Linked DNA regions of Thermoplasma volcanium GSS1. Each later gene encodes a partner of the first gene's protein in a complex. Links are inferred from orthologs where the notes say so. Each region holds a gene or a part of one and is shown in the gene's direction. Other genes may lie near its edges. The genes, in order: tuf and rpl12p.

Region 1 (11,973 bases):
TGAAGAGTATGATACCATAGTTATGGATAGCGCGCCAACTGGAGCTGCCCTCCAGCTGCTATCCTTCCCAGAGGTTATGACATGGTACATGGACAAGCTTTTCCCCCTTGGTAGGAAAACTGCGCGTGTCGCTAGGCCTATACTAAAGCCATTTGTAGACATACCGTTGCCGGACGATGAGGTATTCGAAAATATTGATTTGCTTTATAAACAGCTTACAGACATTAGAAAGATCCTCACAAACAATGAAGTGACATCCATTCGGTTAGTTACTAATCCTGATAATATGTCTTTCAGTGAAACGAAGAGAGCCTATACCTATTTACTTCTGTATGGTTATCCTGTTGACGCCGTAGTAATAAACAAGATACTTTCAGACGAAACTGGCGGCTTCTTTGAGAAGATGAGGGTGAATCAGCAGGACATAATAGATGAAATGGAGCACTCATTTGTTGATGTCAAGGTTTTCAAAGTAAAACTTCTTCAGGAAGAGCCTATAGGCCATGAAAAATTAGTTGAATTAGGAAAACTTATCTATGGAGACGAAGATCCATACAAGATATTCTATAAAGGCACACCGATAAAGTATTCGAAAAGCGGCGAAAAATACATACTAAAGATAAAGATGCCGTTCGCCGCAAAGGAGAACATAAACCTTTTCAACCATGGGGGTGAACTTACTATAGAGATAGAGAATTGGAAGCGGGTGTTTTATCTACCAGAATCCATCTCTGATAGGAGGCCGGTATCGGCGGAATATTCAAATGGATATTTGAATGTTGTACTTGAGTGATGCAAGTATGGACATAGAGATAACTATCAAACTATCCAAAAAGACTTATGAAAGGCTTGAGAGGCTGTTTTACCTTGCTACTTTGCCAGAAAACTTTGCTAAATTACAGAGAGAGATAAGAGAAGCAAGCAAGCCTAAGTCTGAAAGCGAGAAGGATAAATTCAGAAAAATTGAAATAAAATAAGTTTTCATCATTCGTGAATAAAGATCAAAATTAATATACATTTTTTCACTACAATGCATATGGCAGCAGTATTAGAAGAAGACGCTCTTTCTATTCTAGGTCTTGAGAGGGTTAACTCTGGGATATACGACGGAGAATGGAAGAAGCCAGCTGGCAAGATGCTTACAGTCTATAGCCCAATTGATGGAAGCGAGATAGCAAAGATTTCTATGGCTACCCGGGAAGATTATGATGAAATGGTCAAAAAAGCCCAAGAGGAGTTCAAGAAGTGGAGAATGATCCCAGCCCCAAAACGTGGCCTGATAATTAAGGATATAGGGGATGAATTAAGGAAAGAGAAGAGAAACCTTGGCAGGATAGTTACGATAGAGGCAGGAAAGACTCCGAGCGAAGGGGAGGGGGAGATACAGGAGATGATAGATATCTCCGATCTCGCTCTTGGTCTTTCAAGGCAACTTTACGGACTTACCATAGCCAGTGAAAGGCCTTATCATAGGATGTATGAACAATGGGTTCCACTTGGCCCAATTGCCGTTATAACTTCTTTCAACTTCCCAGCTTCTGTATGGTCATGGAATTCTTTTATAGCAGCCGTAACTGGTGATGTCGTTATTTGGAAGCCATCTTCAAAGGCAGCGCTCACAGCAGTAGCCGTCATGAAGGTTATTGAGCGGGTATTGAAGAGGAATAATGTACCTAACATATTCTACCTTATGGTCAGTTCTGGAAGTGAAGGTGGGGATTGGATAACAAATGATCCGAGAATACCTCTCGTCTCATTTACCGGATCAGTTCCAGTTGGTAGGAAGATATCAGAAAATGTAGCAAAGAGATTAGGCAAATCCATACTGGAACTAGGCGGAAACAATGGTGCAATTGTGTCTGATAAAGCAGATATCGATCTAGCCCTTCGTGGAGTTGTATTCGGTGCACTAGCTACAGCAGGTCAGAGATGTACTACTACCCGCCGTGTCATTGTGAGCGAAAAGATATACGATGAATTCGTTAAGAAGCTTGTCAATGCCTATTCCAAAGTAAAGGTAGGCGACCCCAGGGAGAAGGGTGTACTAGTCGGCCCTCTCATAGACGAGGATGCAGTTCGTGACTATGAAGGGGCAATCAGCGAAGCCGTGAAACAGGGTGGAAAAGTCTTATATGGCGGAAAGAAAATAAGTCTTAAGGGTTACGAGAAAGGGCATTATGTCGAACCCACAATAATAGAGGCAAATCCCAACATGCCAATAGTCAAGGAAGAAACGTTTGCTCCAATACTTTACGTAATGAAGTATAAGACTATCGAAGAAGCATTGGAAATACATAACAGCGTCCCACAGGGTCTTTCGTCATCCATATTTACCACTGATCTGCGCGAGGAAGAAGCTTTTCTCTCGCCCTACGGATCGGATTGCGGCCTTGCGAACGTCAATACTAGCACTGCCGGTGCAGAGATCGGCGGAGCATTCGGAGGAGAAAAAGATACTGGCGGTGGAAGAGAGAGCGGCAGCGATGCCTGGAAGTTTTACATGAGAAGGCAGACGGTGACCAAGAACTGGGGGCAGACTCTGCCGCTTGCCCAGGATGTGGTATTTGATTTCTAAATTTTTTATTACATTATATTAAGCTTTTGTTTAATGTTTCATAACCCTTCGAATACCACAGTATTGATCCTATGGAACCAATGACCCATATAATGGTTGCGAATACCATGTATTCGAATACACTTATACCATTCAAAACAAAGATGGATACTATGTACAGGGCATATGCTATTCCTCTAACAGCTGCTATGCCGGAACCTCTCCTAATTGTAGTGAACAGCTCAGGCTGAAGGATTTCTCTAACGGCCCAGCCGAGTTCTCCAAAGAATGAATTTATGACGAGCAATACTAGGAAAACGAAGAAGGGTAAGCTGCTTATCAGGTATAGAAGAAAGACAGCCATGGAGAGAAAACCACCCATATATGCGATGACTGAAGTTAACCTTCTTCCTATTCTGTCAATAAAGGCTATTATTGCAAATCCAGATATTGCTTCTCCAAGCCCGTATATAAAAGGTATAATTGATGTATATTTCGGATATTCGTATGGGCCAAGTATATCTGCAACCAGGGCAAATGTGAGAACAATTGTTATGGCGAACATTGAAAGGACGATGAATGGAATCACATGCATCTGGGGCTTCTCTATTAAGGTATCGCTATTCTTGGTGTAGAACCATCTTAGGCTTTCTGGGATACGACTCCGCGTATAGAGAGCAATAGTGATCCCGCCTATGGCCATTACCCCAAAAATAAGCTTCTCAATAGCAATTGAGTACCCAAATGCTATAAATATTCCGGATATGGCTGCAACGCCTACGTTTGCAGAGTTTGAAACCAATACAAGTACTTTACCTCTATACTTCAGTGGAAATTGCTCTGCAAGAAATGCAAGTGATACGGTCTCTTCACCTCCAAATCCAAATTCAGCTATGAATATGGAGGCAAGGATCTCAAAGAAATTTCTAGAAAAGATTATACCAAGGATACCTGCGATTCCTAGAGCAAGCGTGGCCATAAAAAGAGATTTTCTGCCAAGCAAATCTGATGTTCTCCCAAGGACAACATTTCCAATCAGAAGGCCTGCTGGTGAAGAAAGCAGTACGTACATATAGCCCCATGAGGGTACGATTGGCCATTCCGTGACTAATGGTGCTGTAACAAGAAGAAGGCCCCATACAAAGAAGCTTGCTATCATTGTTAGCGCCATTGATGTGTGTATTCTATTCCACTCAGCTGTGTCAAGAAATTTTCTTACTTCGTCGTAATCCCGAAAACTATAATCAAACAACATACTTCCCTCCGCCGGCATTACCCGGATCAGGTTCAAAGGGTCGATCCTTCTCGGATCCTCTCAGCCTCTTACGAAGCTCCCCTTATCGTCCTCTTATTTATATCATAAATAAATAGTTCATGTGTCAAGAAATGTGAATTTCGATTTTATTTTCTCTTATTTTGAATAATGCTTTTAGCTAGAACCTCGTTCTGTCTAACTTCATCGCCAGGCCTCCAATACGGTTCTCTTCTTAGCACTGCTTGGCGGAATAGTTCGGAGATAGTTTTTTCGTCATTTATGCCTTTGAACTTTACGTTTGTATCTGAACGCATGAGGCACGTCTTGAACTCGCCTTCTGATGTAATGCGCAAACGTGTGCAGTGGGCACAAAAGTCTGGATTACGTTGTGGTTTTACGAATTCAACTTTCACTTCGCCTGCCTGTGTTCTTATAATATACCTTGGTCTATTATGCAGCTCGTTTCTTTCTATTGATAGCGCCTTGTCTGCGATTTCTTTTTCCAGACTGTCAAGGGGCATATGGTACTTTAAGTATTCTTTTGATGATTCTCCTTCCCTAGTCGTCTCGTATTCTATAAGCTGCAGTATCGCATGTTTCTCTGCCGCCAATTCTATCATGTCAGGTATCTGATCCACGTTTAGATCTCGGAGAACTACAAAGTTAATCTTAACAGGAGTAAGGCCAGCTTCGTTTGCTGCATCTATAGCTTTAATTATCCTGTCCCGCGAATTGACTCCAGTTATAGCTTGAAAAGTGTCTTCATCAAAGGCATGCATTGATATATTCACCCTGTCTAGCCCAGCCTTCTTAAGTTCGTATGCTAGAATTGGAAGCATAACACCGTTAGTTGTCATTGATATGTTGCCAGTTATGTACTTCCTTATTCTCTTCACTATATCGATTAGATCTCTTCGAAGTGTAGGTTCCCCACCGGTAAGCTTTATCTTATTTACCCCAAATTTGTGGGCTATCTTTACTACTCTTTCGATTTCTTCAGGTTTAAGCGCTTCTCCACTGATCTCTGTACCTTCCATATGGCAGAAGAAGCAGTTAAAATTGCACGTCGTATTGAGCTGTATCCTAAGGCTTAAAACGGGTCTGCCGTATAGATCTGTTAAAACCATAGCTGAATAGATTAAGCATTTATCCTTATTAACATTATCTAACAGTAAATACCGACAAAACTTGACTTACATCGGATCGCTGTATGTCTCCTTTTTCACGAAAAAGCTAAATAAGGATCAACATATTAGGGTTCAAACTGCGAGAGAGTAAATATTCTCCAGGTATTGATAAAAAGGTGAAAATAATGGCAAGTCAGAAACCACACCTAAATCTGATAACGATAGGTCACGTAGATCATGGAAAGTCTACGCTAGTAGGAAGGCTCCTCTTTGAGCACGGAGAGATCCCGGCACATATTATAGAGGAATACAGAAAGGAAGCTGAGCAGAAGGGTAAGGCAACGTTCGAGTTTGCTTGGGTCATGGACCGGTTCAAGGAGGAAAGAGAGAGAGGAGTTACAATAGACCTGGCACACAGGAAGTTTGAAACAGATAAGTACTACTTTACACTTATCGATGCTCCTGGTCACAGGGACTTTGTCAAAAACATGATTACAGGTACAAGCCAAGCAGATGCTGCCATATTGGTTATATCTGCCAGGGAAGGAGAGGGTGTAATGGAACAAACCAGGGAACATGCTTTCCTTGCGAGGACACTGGGTGTACCTCAGATAGTTGTCGCAATAAACAAAATGGATGCTACTGAGCCTCCATTCAGTGAAAAGAGGTTCAATGAAGTTAAAGCTGATGCTGAGAAGCTGCTCAAGACCATTGGATACAAGGATGCTACGTTCGTGCCTATAAGCGGTTATAAGGGAGACAACGTAACAAAGCCTAGCCCAAATATGCCATGGTACAAGGGGCCATCTCTTCTTCAGGCATTGGATGCATTTAAGGTGCCAGAAAAACCAATAAACAAACCACTCAGAGTGCCTGTTGAGGATGTTTATTCTATAACTGGTATTGGAACAGTTCCAGTGGGCAGAGTTGAGACCGGAGTTTTGAAACCAGGTGACAAGGTAATATTCCTGCCTGCAGACAAGCAAGGCGATGTTAAGTCCATAGAGATGCACCACGAACCTCTTCAGCAGGCTGAGCCAGGCGACAACATAGGTTTCAACGTCAGAGGTATCGCAAAGAATGACATAAAGCGTGGCGACGTATGCGGTCACCTTGATTCTCCACCGACAGTCGTAAGGGCATTCACTGCTCAGATAGTGGTTCTCAACCACCCCAGCGTTATTGCCCCTGGTTACAAGCCCGTTTTCCACGTACACACAGCACAGGTAGCTTGCAAGATAGATGAGATAGTCAGGACTCTAAACCCGAAGGATGGTACGACGTTGAAGGATAAGCCAGACTTCATAAAGACTGGGGATATAGCTATAGTTAAAGTCATACCGGACAAGCCATTGGTGATTGAAAAGGTATCCGAGATACCGCAGCTTGGAAGGTTTGCGGTCCGTGATATGGGCCAAACTGTAGCTGCGGGTCAGTGTATTGATCTGGAAAAGAGGTAATCTTTATGGCTTCCTATAAGGCAAGGATTTCACTGAGTGGCACTGAGCACAAAATAGTTGACATGGTATGCAGCGAGATCAAAGAGATCGCCAGCAGGACGGGAGTGGAAATTCATGGGCCTATGCCGCTCCCAACAAAAAAATTAGTTGTCCCTGTCAGAAAGAGTCCAGACGGGGAAGGAACAAATACGTGGGATCATTGGGAGATGAGAATACATAAAAGACTCATAGATGTGGATGCTGATGAGAGGACGTTGCGTCAACTTATGAGGATACCGATACCCGACGGTGTGCAAATAGAGATACAGATAAAGAGTTAATTTTTTTTAATATTATATTAAACTAGGTGTTTATTTATGGGACGAAAAGAAGATAATATTGAGAAGGCACTAAGAATTGTTGAGCATACGGAACTGGTAAGGAATATAGGTATAGTTGCCCATATTGATCACGGTAAAACGACCCTTAGCGACAACCTTATTGCAGGGGCAGGAATGATGAGTGAAGAGCTTGCTGGTAAGCAGCTCGTACTTGATTATGATGAACAGGAGCAGGCTAGAGGCATAACGATAAATGCCGCCGTAGCCTCAATGGTGCACGCCTTTCAGGGGAAGGAATACTTAATTAACTTAATCGATACCCCTGGGCACGTGGACTTTGGCGGCGACGTAACAAGGGCAATGAGAGCAGTTGACGGGGTCATAGTAGTTGTAGATTCGGTAGAAGGCGTGATGCCACAGACTGAAACGGTTATCAGGCAGGCCCTCAGGGAATATGTAAAGCCCGTCCTGTTTATTAATAAGATAGACCGCCTGATAAATGAATTGAGGCTAAACAGCGACGAGATGCAAAAGAGATTCACGAAGATCATTTCAGATGTCAACAAGCTCATCTCAAAGTACGCTCCAAAAGAGTTTACAAAGGAATGGCAAGTTTCAGTTCAAGATGGGAAGGTTGCCTTTGGTTCTGCCTATAATAACTGGGCTATATCAGTACCATCAATGGCAGAGACCAAAATTACATTCAAAGATATAGTAGAGTATGTGAAGAACGGAAAACAGAAGGAACTGGCACAGAAAAACCAGCTGCACAAAATTATACTGAACATGGTTATACGGCATCTTCCAGATCCAAAAACAGCGCAGTCCTATAGGATAAAACAGATATGGAAGGGCGATCTTGAAACTGAAGTCGGTAAATCGATGGTTAGCTGCGACTTCAAGGGCCCAGTAGCAATGATGGTAACCAAGATAATAATTGATCCGCACGCAGGAGAAATAGCTATAGGCCGTCTTTTTAGCGGTACAGTTAAGAAGGGAACTGACCTTTATATTTCGGGCGACGGAAAGGGCAAGGTTCAGACCTTGGCGATGATGGTCGGCCCTGATAGGATACCAGTTGAGGAGGTAACGGCTGGTAACATAGCTGCGATAGTAGGCCTTAAGGGCGCTATAGCAGGTTCAACCGTTTCGTCAATAGAGAATATGGAACCATTTGAACCCATGATACACTACTCAGAACCAGTCGTGACGTTAGCCATAGAAGCCAAACATACTGCGGATCTTCCCAGATTAATAGATGTTTTAAGGGATATTTCGAAGGCAGATCCATCCATACAGGTGGATATTAACCAGGAGACAGGAGAACACCTGATTTCTGGTATGGGAGAATTGCACCTGGATGTGACGCTTTACAGGATAAAGAATGATTACAAGATTGAAGTTGAGACGTCAGAGCCTATAGTGGTATACCGTGAGACTGTAGAAAAGAAGGGAGGGCCATTCGAGGGAAAATCTCCAAACAAGCACAACAGGTTCTATTTTGAGGTCGAACCTTTGAAGCCAGAGGTTATACAGGCCATAGAAGATGGTGACATACCACAGGGATCCAAGTTTAAGGATAAGAAAACCATTATTGAGACTCTTGTGAGCAAAGGGATAGACAGGGAAGAAGCTAGGGGACTTGTGTGTGTAGAGGGAACAAATATAATGTTTGATGTAACCAGGGGAATACAGTACCTTGATGAAACAATGGAACTGCTGATAGAAGCCTTCACGGAGGTCATGAACCGTGGCCCGTTAGCCAATGAAAAAGTCTTCGGAGTTAAGGCAAGGCTTGTTGATGCGAAGCTGCACGAGGATAGCATACACAGAGGCCCTGCACAGGTTATACCTGCAGGAAGGAACTCAATATACGGTGCAATGTGCGAAGCAAAGAGGATACTCCTCGAACCAGTCCAAAAGGTGTTTATTAACGTACCACAGGAAGAAATGGGATCAGCAATAAATGAAGTCCAGCAGAGGCGCGGTGTTATAGAGGACATGACTCAGGAAGGCGAGGAAGTATCTTTAGTTGCAAGAATACCGGTTTCAGGCATGTTTGGTTTCGCATCAGCCATCAGGAGCGCTACCGGAGGTAAAGTTCTCTGGAGCTTTGAAAATGCAGGCTATCAGAAGGTTCCCCCAGAGCTTCAAGATTCTGTGGTCAGGTCTATACGTGAGAGAAAGGGCCTTAGGCCGGAACCCTATGATGCTGACTATTACGCCTCGATGTAATCGTATAAATTTTTTTAATTTTTATTTATTTTTAGATTTCTCTATAATTGTATCGATCCATGGCAGAACCTCGGTAATAAAAGATGGTCCATGGTGTGCAAAGAAGTCGTAGTTTCCAGGCGTAACGAATACGTTATCGTTTTTGACTGCTTTTAAATCAGACCAGCCCCTTTCATTTACTATTTTATCCTCATCAATGGATCTGAACATCTTTGGTTCGAATATAATAATGTCTGGGTCCATTTTTTTAACATAACTAAAGTCTGGAGTTAGCCATTCTCTTCTTTCTCCCTGATATATGCTGTTTAAGCCCTTCAGGTAAAGAGCATCGGTTATGTAGCTGTATGCGCCAAATGATACGGGGCCGCCCAGGTCAAGCTCTATGTAAACCGTTCCAACTTTATAGTTTATCTTTCCTATTTGCTCTACTAAATTACGGTAAAGTTCCCTTGCTTCTTCTACAGCATCAGTTTCATAGCCAACTTCCATTACCAAGTTTAGTATCCCTGCCACATTGGACGGAAGCTTTAGCTCCTTTACATTGAATTTTTCAGAGAGCAAAGTCGAGAGATTGTGGGGGAACCCTGAAATAGTAAATATTACGTCTGGGTCTATCTCCTCAAGGATCTCCATCCTTACCGTTCCGTAACTCCCGACCTTGCGTATTCTTCTAGCTTTATCTGGCCTTACGCAGAAAGCGGAGTCTCCGATCACGTATTCACCCAGCCCTATCATGAATAGTATCTCTGTGATCGCAGGGCTTAATGATACTATACGTTCGTATCTAGGCATACTCTAGTATCTTAAGCTTTTTGTTTAAGGTTTGCAATAGCCATTTTAACATTTTTCCTTTTTCCATTTTGCAATAGTTGCAGAAAAACTATTACAAGAAACGTTTATGGCTATGGATAAGAGATGATTTTCTGGATTTATTTGTTATTGGTTAACTTACGTGTACACATATTTTTTGTAAAAATTGATTTTTCAGTCTGAGGTTATATATGTGGCATCGCCTTAAACTTTTAAGCTCTAGAACCATGTTTTGCGAGAAAAAATTGAACAAAAAAATGCAGTTGTGATTTTACGTATCCATTACGTTATGGAAGATAAAGGCGATAGTCTTTGTTAAATATTTTAATTCCACATCCATTGCAATTCATTGAGCAATGGCAGCAATTATGTAGATATTCCGTTTTAATTTTTTAAGGGCAGTATAACAGTATCACCGAATTACGCAGCCAGTAACTTCTAGATTATTTCTCATCTCTAGAGTTTTCAGGAATCATTTTCCATAGGCACTTAATGGATATATATGCCTGGTAATTTGATAATAATGGACAATATGGATATGGAATATCCAATCATAGAGGATTTGCTACACCAATACAGCAGTTTTCACCTTCTACTGTCTGATGGCATAGTTATAGACGAAGACAAGATAAATGATGGGGCAAGGATACAAAGGATACTCACAGTGCACCAGCTAGTAAGGATACTTGTAGATCAGGATGAGGATCCATACATAATATTGATTAGACATGATGTTGTTAATGGATGGAATAACGAAGACATAGAGAATCTGTACGATGTTATGCGAATTAAAAGCTATTACAGAAACTGCGACATATACTTCGTTGTTTTAGGTGGTACAAATATTTTCAACTTCATGATGTTGGGTGGCTTTTATGGGAAGGAGCATACCGAGTACGAGACAGAGCCTCTCTGACCTATCGTCTAAGATAGCTGAGATGGAGAAAGTCATGCGTAGATCAGATGCAGAGGTCTTACAGAGACTCCTATCCTATGGCAAATCCCATGCGGCAGAAGTTTTGTTTTCTGGCCTTGATGCAGAGACGGGTTTCATCATTTCAGTGCTGATCGAGGTGATGAAACGATTATCAATGCAAGAGGATCAGACGAAATAACTGTGTATGAATATACAGGAAATAATAAGATAAAGAAGAAGAGGTACAGAAATAGCACTTGGATATTTGTTTCTGGTGATAGGTACGATCTTGACAACCTTGCTAGGGATCTTGATCAATCAAGTTTGAGGTATGAATGGGCAGAGATGCCTGATGTTTACGGGTATATATTGGGCCTAAAAATATATACCCGCCCTTCGTCTGCTTACAGGCTCGGAAACCTAATTTACGCTAAGCTTGGGTATGGGAGGCGCTTTCGCGTCTACAATGCGGACATAGATCCTGTCCTGAGGTTTATGGCCTCAAACGGCCTAGAGTTTTTCCAGCTAAGGACATTTTATGACGAAGACCCTGATTTGAATGTTATTTACGTATCTTGCACCAGCAGTTCTTGTAAAGTAAACGGAAAGGCCGTAAATGACCAGGCACTTGAGGATATGTTATTTGATTCGCATGTAGTAGTATACGATGGGCCAGAATATTTCTACAGGAAGCTCTCCATGATAGGTGTGCCAGCTAGATATTACCCAGGCCGTTCTTTTACTTCATATGGGCAAATATATTTCAGGGATGCATACATCGATATACAGGATAGGATTGCCATACCTGCCTCATCCTTTCTCTACAGCGAAAGTGGGTTAAGCGGTATATTTGAAGTATCAAGAGTATCATACCTTAATCCTGTATCAGTTTCTATAGTAACTCCTGGAACTGCAGTTTCCTCTATGGAAGTGGCGCTTGCCGTTAATAGGGGCCTTCTAGTTCCGATGAAAAAGGACGACCATGAAGGCCAAAAGAGCCCAGAGGAACTTATAAAGAGGGATAGGGGTGGCCTAGTGTTCCAACCTGTACCTGGGATATATAGAGATGTCTATGAAATAGACTTTTCTTCAATGTACCCAAGCATAATAGTGAAGTATAATCTTTCTCCGGGCAACGTAAAGTTTCTTCCAGAAGCACTAAACGGCTTGCTTGAAAGAAGGCTTTTTTACAAGAGGATATCTGCATCTTCTGAAGTTTATAGCAATAGGAACGCTGCACTGAAATGGTTATTGCTGACTTCTTTCGGGTACACCGGGTATAAGAATGCAAAGTTT
Region 2 (11,761 bases), 700 kb from region 1 along the record:
ATATAGTAGGCCTAACGCTTTATTGCCGCCATAGTGGCAAAACGACTTTACACCCAATTTCGAGTTTGGACCTAAAACATGCTAAAAATAGGCTTAATTGCAAAGCCCCAGCGACGAAAAAAATATATAGCAGGATAGAGTGTTGCCTTATAATGAATAAAATGAACCCGAAAAGAAAAAAATCATTATAGAAATTTTACCAGGTGGTATTGCTTCACTACCGATTTCATTATATTTGGCATCTGCTGAGATAAAATACCATCCGTACTGGCATAGTTTTCTTGTGTCGTATTTGGGATTTTGGTTTTTAATATTTGCTGGTATATGGTACTACTACATTATTTCTCTGAAGCGCGCCATCAGAAACTTTAAAAAGGAAAAATGAAAAGAAAAATGGTTACCGGCAAACTTAACGAAAAGTTTGAGTTGGCACCATATTATGCCAGATATTTGTTATACTTGCTCCTTTCAATTAACAATAATACCACAATCCACGCAAGTATACAGAAGCGGTTAACACTGATTTAGCTTCCAGATTTTCATACCATCTTCTGACTTTTTATATTCGAATATAATATTTCTTTATATTTCATATAATTTTTCAATGATTTTTGATTTATATTTAATACTGTTCTAGTCAATCTTTTTTGATCTTAAACAAAACATATCTTGATAATTTAGACTTTGGCAAATATCCGTTGACGTTTGACTTTATGCCATATTTTCTGTATCTTTTGACTGCTTCACTTTATAAGACTTTAATAGTTCCCTTCTAACATGTACGAACGCTTTTTCGCTATTATAAATATATAGTTTCTACTTACAGTATTTCGTGATTTTTTTCATCGTTTTAATTGAGGTATCAATCCATTAAAAAATCAACAAAAAAATTGACAATATCTAATTTAAAAAAAATAAACTATAATATAAAGCCTTGAATTGAACATTATGGAAATAAGCAAGTTCCAATCATTAGGGGATAAAATAAGAACGATGCTTGAAGATCACGGTTATCTTTCAGAAAATAACGATTATGAGCCTAACCCAATTGACGGAAACATTTCTATTTCATATGCATATCCAATAAAGGCCTTTGAAAAATTCCTTGGATACTATGATGTAGAAAACAGAGTTGCATATAATCCATCTATTTCAATGAGAACTGATTTTTCATATTGTATCGCTGCCTGTAGATATAATAAAAATGGAAACGAAGATACCGTCATACTAGATGGCGTCACAGACGAAAAATATCTAAGGAAAGCTAAGTTTGCCTTAGATTATTTCAGGAAGGAATTTAGGATAAAGGGCTCATTCGATTTCTACATAAGGAGATACAGAAGGTATACTAAAGCAAAAGGACTCAGCGAGTCATCCGCAGTTGCTGCAGCCGTATCTAGGGCACTCATAAAAAACGTATTCGGAGAAGGCCCAGCGTTGGACGATGTCTTCGTTTCGAAATATGCAAGACTTGTATCCGGATCGGGTACAAGGGCTGCACACAGCGGTATATCCATATGGCTTTCGTATCCTGGTATTAACCTTCGCGAATGCGCTGCATTTAGAGTAGCAGATGATCCCCATGATGTATATTACGGCATATTCCCAAAATATACAGATATCGCCACAGATAGCGCACATAGCGTCGCCGTTAAATCCATTTTTTATGCTTCATGGCTAGAAGACAAATACGCAAATATCAAGAGGCTCATCGAGCACAACTTTGACATCGACGAACTACTCATATCGGGGGAAAATGACATGCTAAAGCTAAACGCAATTCTTTTCTCAGGTGGCTTAATTATACAGACTGGGGAAAGTCTGAGGATACTACGTGCTATACAAGACTTTAAAAAGAATGGGGATCTGTTTTTCACGGCTGACACAGGCCCTTCAATAATGGTTCTATCGAGAGACAAGTCCTTAATCGAGGAATTAAGGCAAAGCGTTGAGGATCCATACATAGAAGGAACTTACAACTTTAATAGGCATACTAGAGACTTGAACAACTTCACTAAGGAGGCAAACGAATATTTCCTTGAAAATAAAATAGAATAAATTTTGATCGATAATTAGTGATTTAGAACTTAAACTCTACATTTTTTTGTTCTCATTTACTATTTCGTGGGTCTGATGGGAGAATATCAGACATAGGTACAATCTCCATTAACCTATTCCTGTGATAATATCGGATTGGATTTTTCCAGTGCTTGCCTAAAGCCTTAAGAAAGTCTGCTTGGTCACTCTTCCTGATCATAAAGTAGTTGTCTACGTTGCCTATACCATCACTGTATCCCCAATAGTCAACCGGGCCCATAAAAACCTTGATAACATCGTCGAAGAAATCTTTGAACCAACCTGTATTAAGAGTGAACTGAACTATCTGTGATTTTTCACTTTTCCTATATACCTTATACTGACCATCGAATTTCAGTTCGTTACCGAACACTTCAGCTATCAGTTGAAATGCATCTCTGTCGAACTTTTTTATCCTGAAGGCCATTAGGTTTCTAAATATGCCACCGACCTGCCTATCGAACTCTTCTAGTTTCATGAACCACCTTGTATGCAGAATTAAGACGCTGCTTGGATCTATGCCTTTCAATTCAATAGCCTTGAATAAGGAAGGTTTGTCCCCTGGTTTTTTCATCTCCATCTTGATTATTTCAGCTGGCAACGGTGCTTTATTCACGTAATCCAGTATCATGCGGCTAACTTCATCGCTTGCTTCTTCAGGGTATTCGAACACCATTATGAGTTCGTTGTTTCCTATACTTATTACAGGGTAGAGAACTAGGCCATCTATGCCTGCAAGCCTATCTATAGATTTATCAGATATATCAGTTATACTTCTTATTATATGCTTTGCATCGTTGCTTACCACAGTTCCAAGACCCATCTTAGTGTAGACGTTGTTTATATAATCCACTATAGATATAACTTCCTCTGTAGGAAGCACCTTGAAGGCGTTCATCAATATATTCCAATGCCCAGACTCTTTGACGAACATTGCGCCAATATGATAATATTTCTGTATACCGTAAAACTCATCTGAAATACTCTTCCAATACTTTTCAGGTATGGGATTAGGCACTTTTACTCTTACAGCAACTAGATAATCGAGAGAAGGCGGCATTAATATGCTATTCATTTGTGTTTCAATCGCAGTAGCCTATATTTTAATTTTCTTGAACAAAGAGCGCATGAAAACGAAATTTAAATTTGGGACGTGGATTAAATATAATTTCAGCGTTCAAATAATAAGGCGGAATGCTAAAACGTATTATATTAATATATACATACATAAAATATTTCTCAGATTTTCAAAATAGATTTGATTACATCTAAGCGAAGTTACGTGCATATTGCGGGCCACAACTACAAAAAACCGTATACTACAAAAGCAAGAAAATAATGAATATTACGAAGATAAACCTACGAACATCAGATATTGGCTTATATCATGGAGGATATTTTGTCTTAAGTATTTTCATGAATTCTCTCATCCAAGATGGGTGATCTGGCCATGCTCTAGCAGATACAATGTTTCGATCTACGACAGCCCCCTCGTCAATAAACGTTCCGCCTGCTATCTCAACGTCACTCTTCAGCGCAGGATAAGCTGCCGTCTTCCTTCCCTTGAGAAGCCCAGCTGACCCAAGTATTAGAGGAGCGTGGCATAACTCAGCTACAGGCGCATCCTTGTTGAAGAAGTATTTAACGATCCTCTGCACGTCTGGATCATTCCTTATGTACTCTGGGGCTCTTCCGCCTGGTATTACGATAGCGGCATATTCTTCTGGATTTACATCCTTGAACGCTTTATTGGCTTTTACCAGGTAACCTGGCTTTTCGGTGTATGTGTCAAAACCAGGAACAAAATCGTGAACTACAGTTTGTACGTATTTTGCAGAGGGTGCAGCTATATCTACTTCATAACCTTCTTCTAACAACCTCTGGTATGGATACATAACCTCTAGGCTTTCTCCGGCATCGCCAGTTATTATCAAAACCTTTGTCATCAACTACCACCGAATATTCATGAAATGAAGAAATAGAAATTTTGTGGTAGCAATGCATAACAAGATCAGGATAACGTGTAGAGAAACTAAAACTTCAACCCAAGAAAAGTAGACATGGGTATATATAGGAGTTTCATATTGTCTTGAAAAGGTGTTTAACCTATGGCGCAGTCAGTAAAGACTATGGTGGAAGGTGGAAAAGCCACCACGGGACCACCTATAGGGCCAGCATTGGGTCCACTTGGACTAAACGTAGCACAGGTAGTAAAGGAAATAAATGAAAAGACTAAAGAGTTTCAGGGTATGCAGGTGCCTGTGACTGTAACCGTTATAGATCCAGAGACGAAGAAGTATGAGATAACGGTAGGGGTTCCGCCCACGTCAGCTCTTCTAAAAAAAGAGCTTGGGCTTGAGAAGGGAGCTTCTAAGAAAAAGGAAGCTGTAGCAGGTAACGCTACCTTAGAGCAGATAAAAAATGTAGCGATAAAGAAGATGCCATCCATGCTCGCCAAAGACCTAAAGTCAGCTGTTTTGGAGGTTCTTGGTACCTGCGTAGCTATGGGAATAAACGTTGAGGGGAAAGATCCGAAGGAAGTCCAGAAGCTAATAAAGAGTGGACAAATCAAGATCGAACAGTAGGTCGGTGAGGCGATATGGATATCAATGATATTAGCAAGGCTGTTGAAGCCGTAAAACAAAGTTCCCCCCAGAGAAAGTTCGAAGAAAGCGTTGAAATAGCAATAAACCTAAAAGATATCGATATGACTAACCCAAAGAACAGGATAAATGAGGAGATACTTCTTCCAAATGGGAGGGGAAAAGATGTTAAGGTAGTCATATTCGGTTCCGAAGAGCTTAAGGCCAAAGCGAAGGGGGTCGCTGACTACATATTCGGGCCTGAAGACATATCAAAATTTGCTGAGGATAAGAAGGCCTTTAAGAAGATAGTTAACGATGCCTACTTCTTCATCGCTGAAGCAACCCTAATGGCTAACATAGGTAAGAGCCTCGGTCAAGTCTTAGGGCCGAGAGGGAAGATGCCTAGGCCAATACCACCTGGGCAGGACCCCGTACCGCTGATAAAAGCTCTGAAGAACACAGTGAAAGCAAGAAGCCGGAACTCTCTTACTCTGCATGTGCCTGTTGGCACTCGATCCATGGATACCCAAAAAATAAGTGAAAATATAATGGCTATACTTAACAGGATCACCGGAAAGCTTGAGAGGGGGCATTCAAATATAAAGAATGTTTACGTGAAGACTACTATGGGAAAAGCCGTACAGGTAGGGACAGGTGATCAGAATTGAGGAAGATAAATCCAAAGAAGAAGGAAATAGTCAGCGAACTTGCACAAGACATAACAAAGTCTAAGGCCGTTGCAATAGTTGATATAAAAGGAGTTCGCACCAGGCAGATGCAGGATATAAGGGCAAAGAACAGAGACAAAGTCAAGATAAAAGTTGTCAAAAAGACCCTTCTATTCAAAGCGCTTGACAGCATAAATGACGAGAAGCTCACGAAACTTAAGGATGCTACTACTGGCCAAATAGCGGTATTAACATCTCAGCTCGATCCCACTGAGATTTACCAAATGGTACAGGCAACATTGACAAAGGCCTCGCCAAGAGGTGGAGAAGTTGCGCCTGCTGACATAACTGTTGAACCTATGGTGACTGGCTTCCCACCTGGACCAATGATGACAGAATTCCAGAAAGTTGGCCTTCAAACAGGGGTTGAGAAGGGAAAGATAGCTATAAAAAAAGAAGCCGTACTGGTAAAAAAAGGCGAAGTTATCCCAAAGGACAAGGCTAAGATAATGGCTATGCTCGATATAAAGCCGCTAGAAGTCGGGTTGGAGCTGCTCGGCCTTTATAGTGACGGTGTATTATACAGCGCTGATGTTCTGTCTTTAACACCAGAAAAGATAGCAGAACAGATGGCAATAGGATACGCACAGGCCTTACAAATCTCAAAGGCATCGATGTTCTTTGTGGCTGAGGTGCTCAAGGATCTAATCGCTGAAGCAAAGGTTAAGGCCGATGCTTTCGCAGTTGCTGCCCAGTTCATTACGGAAGAGAACTTAAAGGAATTCTTGGCAATTGCAAACAGGAATGCGATAATTTTAAACAATGAATTGAATAAGGGTAATACAACAGAAAAAGAAAGTGAAAAGGTTGAGGAACCTAAGGAAGCCGAAAAATCTGTAGATGAAAGCATATCGGAGGGCCTAGGTTCCCTGTTCCAATAAGGAGGTTGAAAGAATGGAGTATGTATATGGAGCTCTGTTGCTTCACGCAGCAGGCAAAGAAGTAGATGAAGAGAAACTGAAGAAGGTACTAGAGGACGTAGGTGTACAGGTCGATGAGGCAAGACTCAAGACTCTTGTCTCTGGCCTTAAGGATGTCAACATAGATGAAGTACTGAAGAATGCCACAGTGGCTCCTGTAGCTGCTGCACCAGCAGCCCCACAGGAGAAGAAGGAAGAGCCTAAGAAGAAGGAAGAAAAGAAGAAAGAAGAGAACAAAGAGCAGGAAGAAGAAGAGGCAATGTCCGGGCTGAGCGCACTGTTCGGATGATCCTTCATGGATTATTATGACCTTGTATGGGGATTGCTTAAATACATAATCCCCATTTTATTATTTGCGTTTGCGATCATTTTTGATATCTTCATACTTTTGCTTATATCTATAATATGGATACTTGGATCTATATTCGTCTCAATTATGCTTATTCAAGAAGAAAAAAGTTATTCCTGATCAACGATCAGGATGGTATAAGGCCTAGCTCCTTTATTTTGTTCATAACTTCCACTGCGTGATCCTTAGGTGTGACTTTTGGATATACGTAGACGATCTTTCCATCTCGATCTATTATGTATGTCACTCTCTTAGCCGTTGCAAGACCTAGCACACCATATTTTTTACAAATTTCCTTTTCTTTGTCAGAGGCAAGCGTAAAGTTGAGCTGATACTTTTCTGCGAACCTCTTATGTGATTCCGGCGAATCAACGCTCACCCCTATAACCTTGATACCGGCTTCCTTAAATGAGTTAAAGTTATCCCTAAAGTTGCAGGCTTCCGTTGTGCATCCAGGAGTGTTATCCTTAGGGTAAAAGTAAAGAACAACTGGCTGTCCCTTAAAGTCGCTCAATCTAACTTTGCTTCCACTTTGATCAACAGTCTCAAAATCAGGGGCTTGATCACCAACCTTTAACAGTTCCATATACAAATATGTTGTATCAATTAATAAAGATTATGATATTTTATAAATTACAATTATATTTCAGGGTCAGAACAATCGCTAATTCATTTTATAAATTTATAAAAATTATTTATATTTGTTTAACGTATACCTACAGGAATGGAGCCATGAGTATTGGCATAATCACAGTCGCATCTCCATATATATTCACAAACCTAGCGTTTGGCCTGACCTTCTTCCAAGATATGGCTTCTTCAAGCTTTGCCCCTGAGAGTGAGCCGTCATATTCCTGTGCAGTAGTTATGTAGACAGCGTAATCCAAACCATCCCTGAATTGATTCCACCATATGGTGTGATGCTTCGATATACCTCCACCAACCATTATTGCACCCGTCTTTTTTGCATCGAATATTATATCGGAAAGTCTGTGCTCATCCTCGAGCAAATTTATTTTAAAATCGTGGTGCTGTTCGTAAAAGCTCCACAACTGAGAACCAAAGGAGCCATCGGTTATGCCAGGCACGAATATTGGGATATCGTTCTTTGCAGCATTATAGAGTATTGATGATTCGTTGTTAATGCTAAGCCCGATCTCTTTTATGAGATCGACCGTTGCCCACTCTTTCTTTATCGAATAGAGCTTCTCGAGCTGTTCCATCACCTTTTCTTCTATGAGTTCTCCATATGATTCATCTGGGACAAGCACGTTTCCCAACCTATTTATGTTGATCTCCCTCAGTTCCACGTCGCTGTAGTTGAAGGAACCGCAGTAATATTTTCCGAATGTTCTTGCGATGTCATGGTCAAGCGTTCCAGAAGTAGTAATTATGACATCGACTAGTTTCCTCTTCACAACATCGTTTATTAGGCCGCGTAGACCGGTAGATATAATATCGGCAGGGAACGAAAGGAAGGTTGTGTTATCTTCCAAAAACATGTCAGAAATTATCGAATGGGCTTCATAGAGTTTTGCAGCAGTAAAGCCACCTATGTTAGAGAACTGGGCCATAAGATTTGATAGGGTTGTATTCCCGTCAATGCGCAGGTCTTGAACTGGCTTGCTAAGTAATTCTTTTCTGTCCATGCAGAGGTATTATGTGAGAATATAATCTTTTATCGAATGTAATACCAAACCATTTTTCCCTATATTTTGTATAGCACGGAAATCACCCGCGTTATGCATATTTAATTTCTAAGCAGGATTCTCGTTCTTTAGTATAGCTATGATTGATGTATAAGCCAAAATCTAAATATTGTATAGGAATAAAAGTCGTATGAAGCTCATTGAAAATTGGTTTTCCGAGCGGTATTCTGATAACTTGCAGCTATCGTTCAGGGTAAGCGATCAGCTCCTCTCCATAAAAACTGACTACCAGAGAATCGATTTATTCGATACATATGACTTTGGTAAGCTTCTAGCCATCGACGGAACGGTCCAGCTAACAGAGAGGGATGAGTACATCTACCACGAACTCATAACTATGATCCCTTACCACATGACAAAGAATCCACCTCAATCGGCCCTTGTAATAGGTGGGGGAGATGGTGGTGCTGCCAGAAGATTGTTAGATCTAGGCCTAAATAAGATCGTCAATGTAGAGATAGATGGCCAGGTCGTCGAAGTTTCGAAACGGTTCTTTCCGGACCTTTCTTCGGCCTTCACCGATAAGAGGGTTAACCTGATCATTGACGACGGCATAAAGTATGTAAGGAAATGTAATGAAAAATTCGATTTGGTTATAATAGATTCAACCGATCCGGAGGGTCCAGCTGAAGGCCTTTTTTCCATGGAATTTTATAGTGATATAACGAAAATACTTAGCGACGGCGGAGTAATAGTATCACAGTCAGGTTCTCCATTTTATCAGCCAAAAGCATTAAAACTAGCTTACACTGGCATGAGGAGGCTCTTTAAGGACGTGAAAGTATATACGGGCTTCATACCCACTTATCCTAGTGGTTTCTGGTCCTTCACGATAGCAAGTGAAGATGCAATGAACCCAAGAAAACCGGCAATAAAGGGAAAGTATTTCAACGAAGATGTCTTGGATGGGGTGTTCAAGTTGCCGCAGTTTGTGAAGGACTTAATTACTTAACTTTCCACTTTTCCTTTGCATTTTCTAGCTGGATCAAATAACCTTTGCCAAGTTTTTTGGCAAGCCTCTCTAATTCATCAAGATTTCGTACGAAAACGCTTTTACTTGAGCTGTTGATTAGGGATTCGAACCTTGAGGTATCCCTTAAGTTTGCCCACATCGAGTATCCAAACATAATGGCGGCTATAAAAGATACAGCAAATATCCAATATACCCAATCGCCGACGTTGAACTGTGCATCGTTGAGAAATGAATTATGAAATATCAGCTGATTTGAAACTATAACCAAGACCGCCATAGAAATTACGAACAACGCAGCGTAGATGATGAATTGGAAATCCCTGATAGACTTCTCCATGCTGATGCTAAATATACATTGATATTTTAAACATTGTATATTGCTTGCTCTTTGTTGATTTTATGCCTCGATCTAAAGTTAAATTTAATGTTAGGCATTACGTGCAATCTGCATTGTACTATGGCCATAAAACAAGCTTTTCAGTCTTCTAATTATTATTAGATTACCGCATCTATAACTCCATTAGCATAAATTCTAGTGTACGTTTACCAACCTTTATCAAATATGCAATGCACTGACACAGTTTGATTATTGCTGTCGCTCAAATAGCATATCTAGGTTATTAGCCATCGTGAAAATAGAATTATCAACAAACAGAGTTATTTATGCTTTCCAACGATACCATGTTACTATGATAGAAATCGATACCGTTAACCTAAATGGAAAAGCGTTCCAGTTTTTCAGAATGGGGCTAGGTAATGCACCACTATTAATATTAAAAGGAGAACATGGATACGCTATGTGCGGGTATCTTAACCTTGATGCAGCAGAAAAACTTGGGGATACTGCAGTACGCATAACCGGCATTAAAACACTTGATGATATGCTAAATGGGAAAATCGTAGAAGTCACCAGTGCAGCATCTGCGTTAGGTATAAAGAAAGGGGATGTACTGAAAGACGTTCTGTCAAAGCTCTAGATCAAATTACAATAATGTTCATCCGAACTAAAATAGAGATAAAACATTAAGTAATGAAAGCATAAATAGGTCTGTTATTCCTAAACGGTAAGCGGTTAGAGTTGATTATACTCATTTACTACAGTATTATTCCTAATTTTTCGATCAATGCCTACTGTAGTCGTGCATTCTGACAGCTACATGAATTATGCATTCCCATCGATTATATTAAAACCAAATAATGCAGAAAGCATTGGCCTTTCCAAATGCGTTACTTTTGCTTTCTCTTTTTTCACAACCTTTTCCTTTAGATCTTAACAAGTGCAACTCCTTTATTGATTATATTCGAATAATAACATGAAGGCGTACCGTACTTTTTGAGATCCTTATAAACTTCCTTCGATACAGAATTTCATGATGTGATGTTCTTCTCGAGCACAATAGTAATCGTAAGGCTAATAATATCAATAAATTGGTACATGAGCCTTTAAGTTATCGGATGTTAAAAAATCCTGTGTCATGCCTTATAGGCATACACAAACGTAAATACCGTTATTGTATATGAATCTACTTACAGTATTTCATCATTTTACTTGAAGTATCGATCAAGTATCGATCCATTAAAGAATCGACAAAAAATTGACAATATTAATCTTGGAAAAGGTAAAAATAATAGATTGAAATACTTTCGAAGTCAAAGGTGAATTCAAGTTGAAAATGCCAAAAAAGATAGTTACGTATTGTCCATACTGTAAGAAGCATACAACTCATTCTGTTGAGAGGGTTAGAAAGAGGAAGGCAAGCGAGTTGAAAGCTGGCCAAAGGAGATTCAGGAGGGTAACGTCTGGATATGGAGGTTTTCCAAGGCCGAGATTTGAAGGTAGGGAGAAACCAACTAAGAGAATTGCTCTCCGCCTCGTGTGCGATGAATGCCATAAAGCTATTACACCGCCGGGGATAAGGGCTAAGAAATTCGAGATAGTGGAGGCATAATCATGAGTGAAGTTAAATTTGTAAAACCAAAAAACGTTAGTGGGCATTTTCTCAAGATAAAGTGCAAGGACTGTGGCAATGTACAGGTTGTCTTCGCACGTCCATCATCCGTTGTGACATGCAATATATGCGGGGCAACAATAGCTAAGCCTACAGGAGGAGTGCTTGAAACATCCGGAGAAGTGATAGAGAGCCTATGAACATAAAACTGCTCCCAGAGGTAGGCGATCTAGTAGTAGTGAAGATAACAGAGGTTAAGAACTTCGGTGCAAATGGGATACTAGAAGAGTATCCTGGTGTCGAAGGTTACATACATATATCAGAGGTTGCAACTGGTTGGGTAAAACACATAAGAAGCTACCTTAGGGAAGGCCAGCGCGTGGTTTGCAAAGTCATAAATGTAAATCAGGAGAGGAAAAATGTAGACCTCTCTTTGAAGAGAGTTAACCAACATCAAAGCAGGGAAAAGATA

What was found.
Region 2: the proteins of tuf (region 1) and rpl12p are in contact, whole or in part, in a crystal structure (PDB 3WY9), measured with the Pyrococcus horikoshii proteins. The link is inferred for Thermoplasma volcanium GSS1 from one-to-one orthologs. Residues at the interface, in WP_010885563.1 of Pyrococcus horikoshii: Lys125, Glu126, Phe129, Arg132, Thr133, Lys165, Leu166, Thr169, Lys324, Gln326, Leu359, Ala360, Ile369, Glu372, Ile384, Ile422, Ser423, Gln425; in WP_010886059.1 of Pyrococcus horikoshii: Glu96, Glu97, Leu100, Leu103, Ser104, Ala105, Leu106, Phe107, Gly108.

Annotation. Positions count from the first base shown.
Region 1 is NC_002689.2:1,101,505-1,113,477, reverse strand. Bases 4,335-7,258 are described here. They hold tuf (translation elongation factor EF-1 subunit alpha), read left to right. Parts: upstream 4,335-5,121; coding sequence 5,122-6,396; downstream 6,397-7,258. Other genes in these bases: TVG_RS05640 (elongation factor EF-2), read left to right, coding at 6,753-7,258; rpsJ (30S ribosomal protein S10), read left to right, coding at 6,402-6,716; moaA (GTP 3',8-cyclase MoaA), read right to left, coding at 4,335-4,936. Outside these bases: TVG_RS05670 (ArsA family ATPase), read left to right, coding at 1-793; TVG_RS08565 (hypothetical protein), read left to right, coding at 801-977; TVG_RS05665 (L-piperidine-6-carboxylate dehydrogenase), read left to right, coding at 1,031-2,575; TVG_RS05660 (MFS transporter), read right to left, coding at 2,589-3,809; more of moaA, read right to left, coding at 3,956-4,334; more of TVG_RS05640, read left to right, coding at 7,259-8,951; TVG_RS05635 (ABC transporter substrate-binding protein), read right to left, coding at 8,973-9,743; TVG_RS05630 (hypothetical protein), read left to right, coding at 10,285-10,677; TVG_RS08560 (hypothetical protein), read left to right, coding at 10,637-10,876; TVG_RS05625 (type B DNA-directed DNA polymerase), read left to right, coding at 10,879-11,973. UniProt on the Methanocaldococcus jannaschii protein: GTP hydrolase that promotes the GTP-dependent binding of aminoacyl-tRNA to the A-site of ribosomes during protein biosynthesis.
Region 2 is NC_002689.2:401,959-413,719, reverse strand. What follows is about bases 5,229-7,940. They hold rpl12p (50S ribosomal protein P1), read left to right. Parts: upstream 5,229-6,283; coding sequence 6,284-6,598; downstream 6,599-7,940. Other genes in these bases: TVG_RS02170 (deoxyhypusine synthase), read right to left, coding at 7,375-7,940; bcp (thioredoxin-dependent thiol peroxidase), read right to left, coding at 6,786-7,244; TVG_RS02185 (50S ribosomal protein L10), read left to right, coding at 5,326-6,270; TVG_RS02190 (50S ribosomal protein L1), read left to right, coding at 5,229-5,329. Also shown: TVG_RS02215 (mevalonate 3,5-bisphosphate decarboxylase), read left to right, coding at 949-2,058; TVG_RS02210 (hypothetical protein), read right to left, coding at 2,111-3,151; TVG_RS02200 (DJ-1/PfpI family protein), read right to left, coding at 3,462-4,022; TVG_RS02195 (50S ribosomal protein L11), read left to right, coding at 4,185-4,661; more of TVG_RS02190, read left to right, coding at 4,676-5,228; more of TVG_RS02170, read right to left, coding at 7,941-8,307; speE (polyamine aminopropyltransferase), read left to right, coding at 8,498-9,319; TVG_RS02160 (DUF3198 domain-containing protein), read right to left, coding at 9,312-9,677; TVG_RS02155 (YunC family protein), read left to right, coding at 10,030-10,317; TVG_RS02150 (50S ribosomal protein L44e), read left to right, coding at 11,008-11,289; TVG_RS02145 (30S ribosomal protein S27e), read left to right, coding at 11,292-11,489; TVG_RS02140 (translation initiation factor IF-2 subunit alpha), read left to right, coding at 11,486-11,761. UniProt on the Methanocaldococcus jannaschii protein: Forms part of the ribosomal stalk, playing a central role in the interaction of the ribosome with GTP-bound translation factors.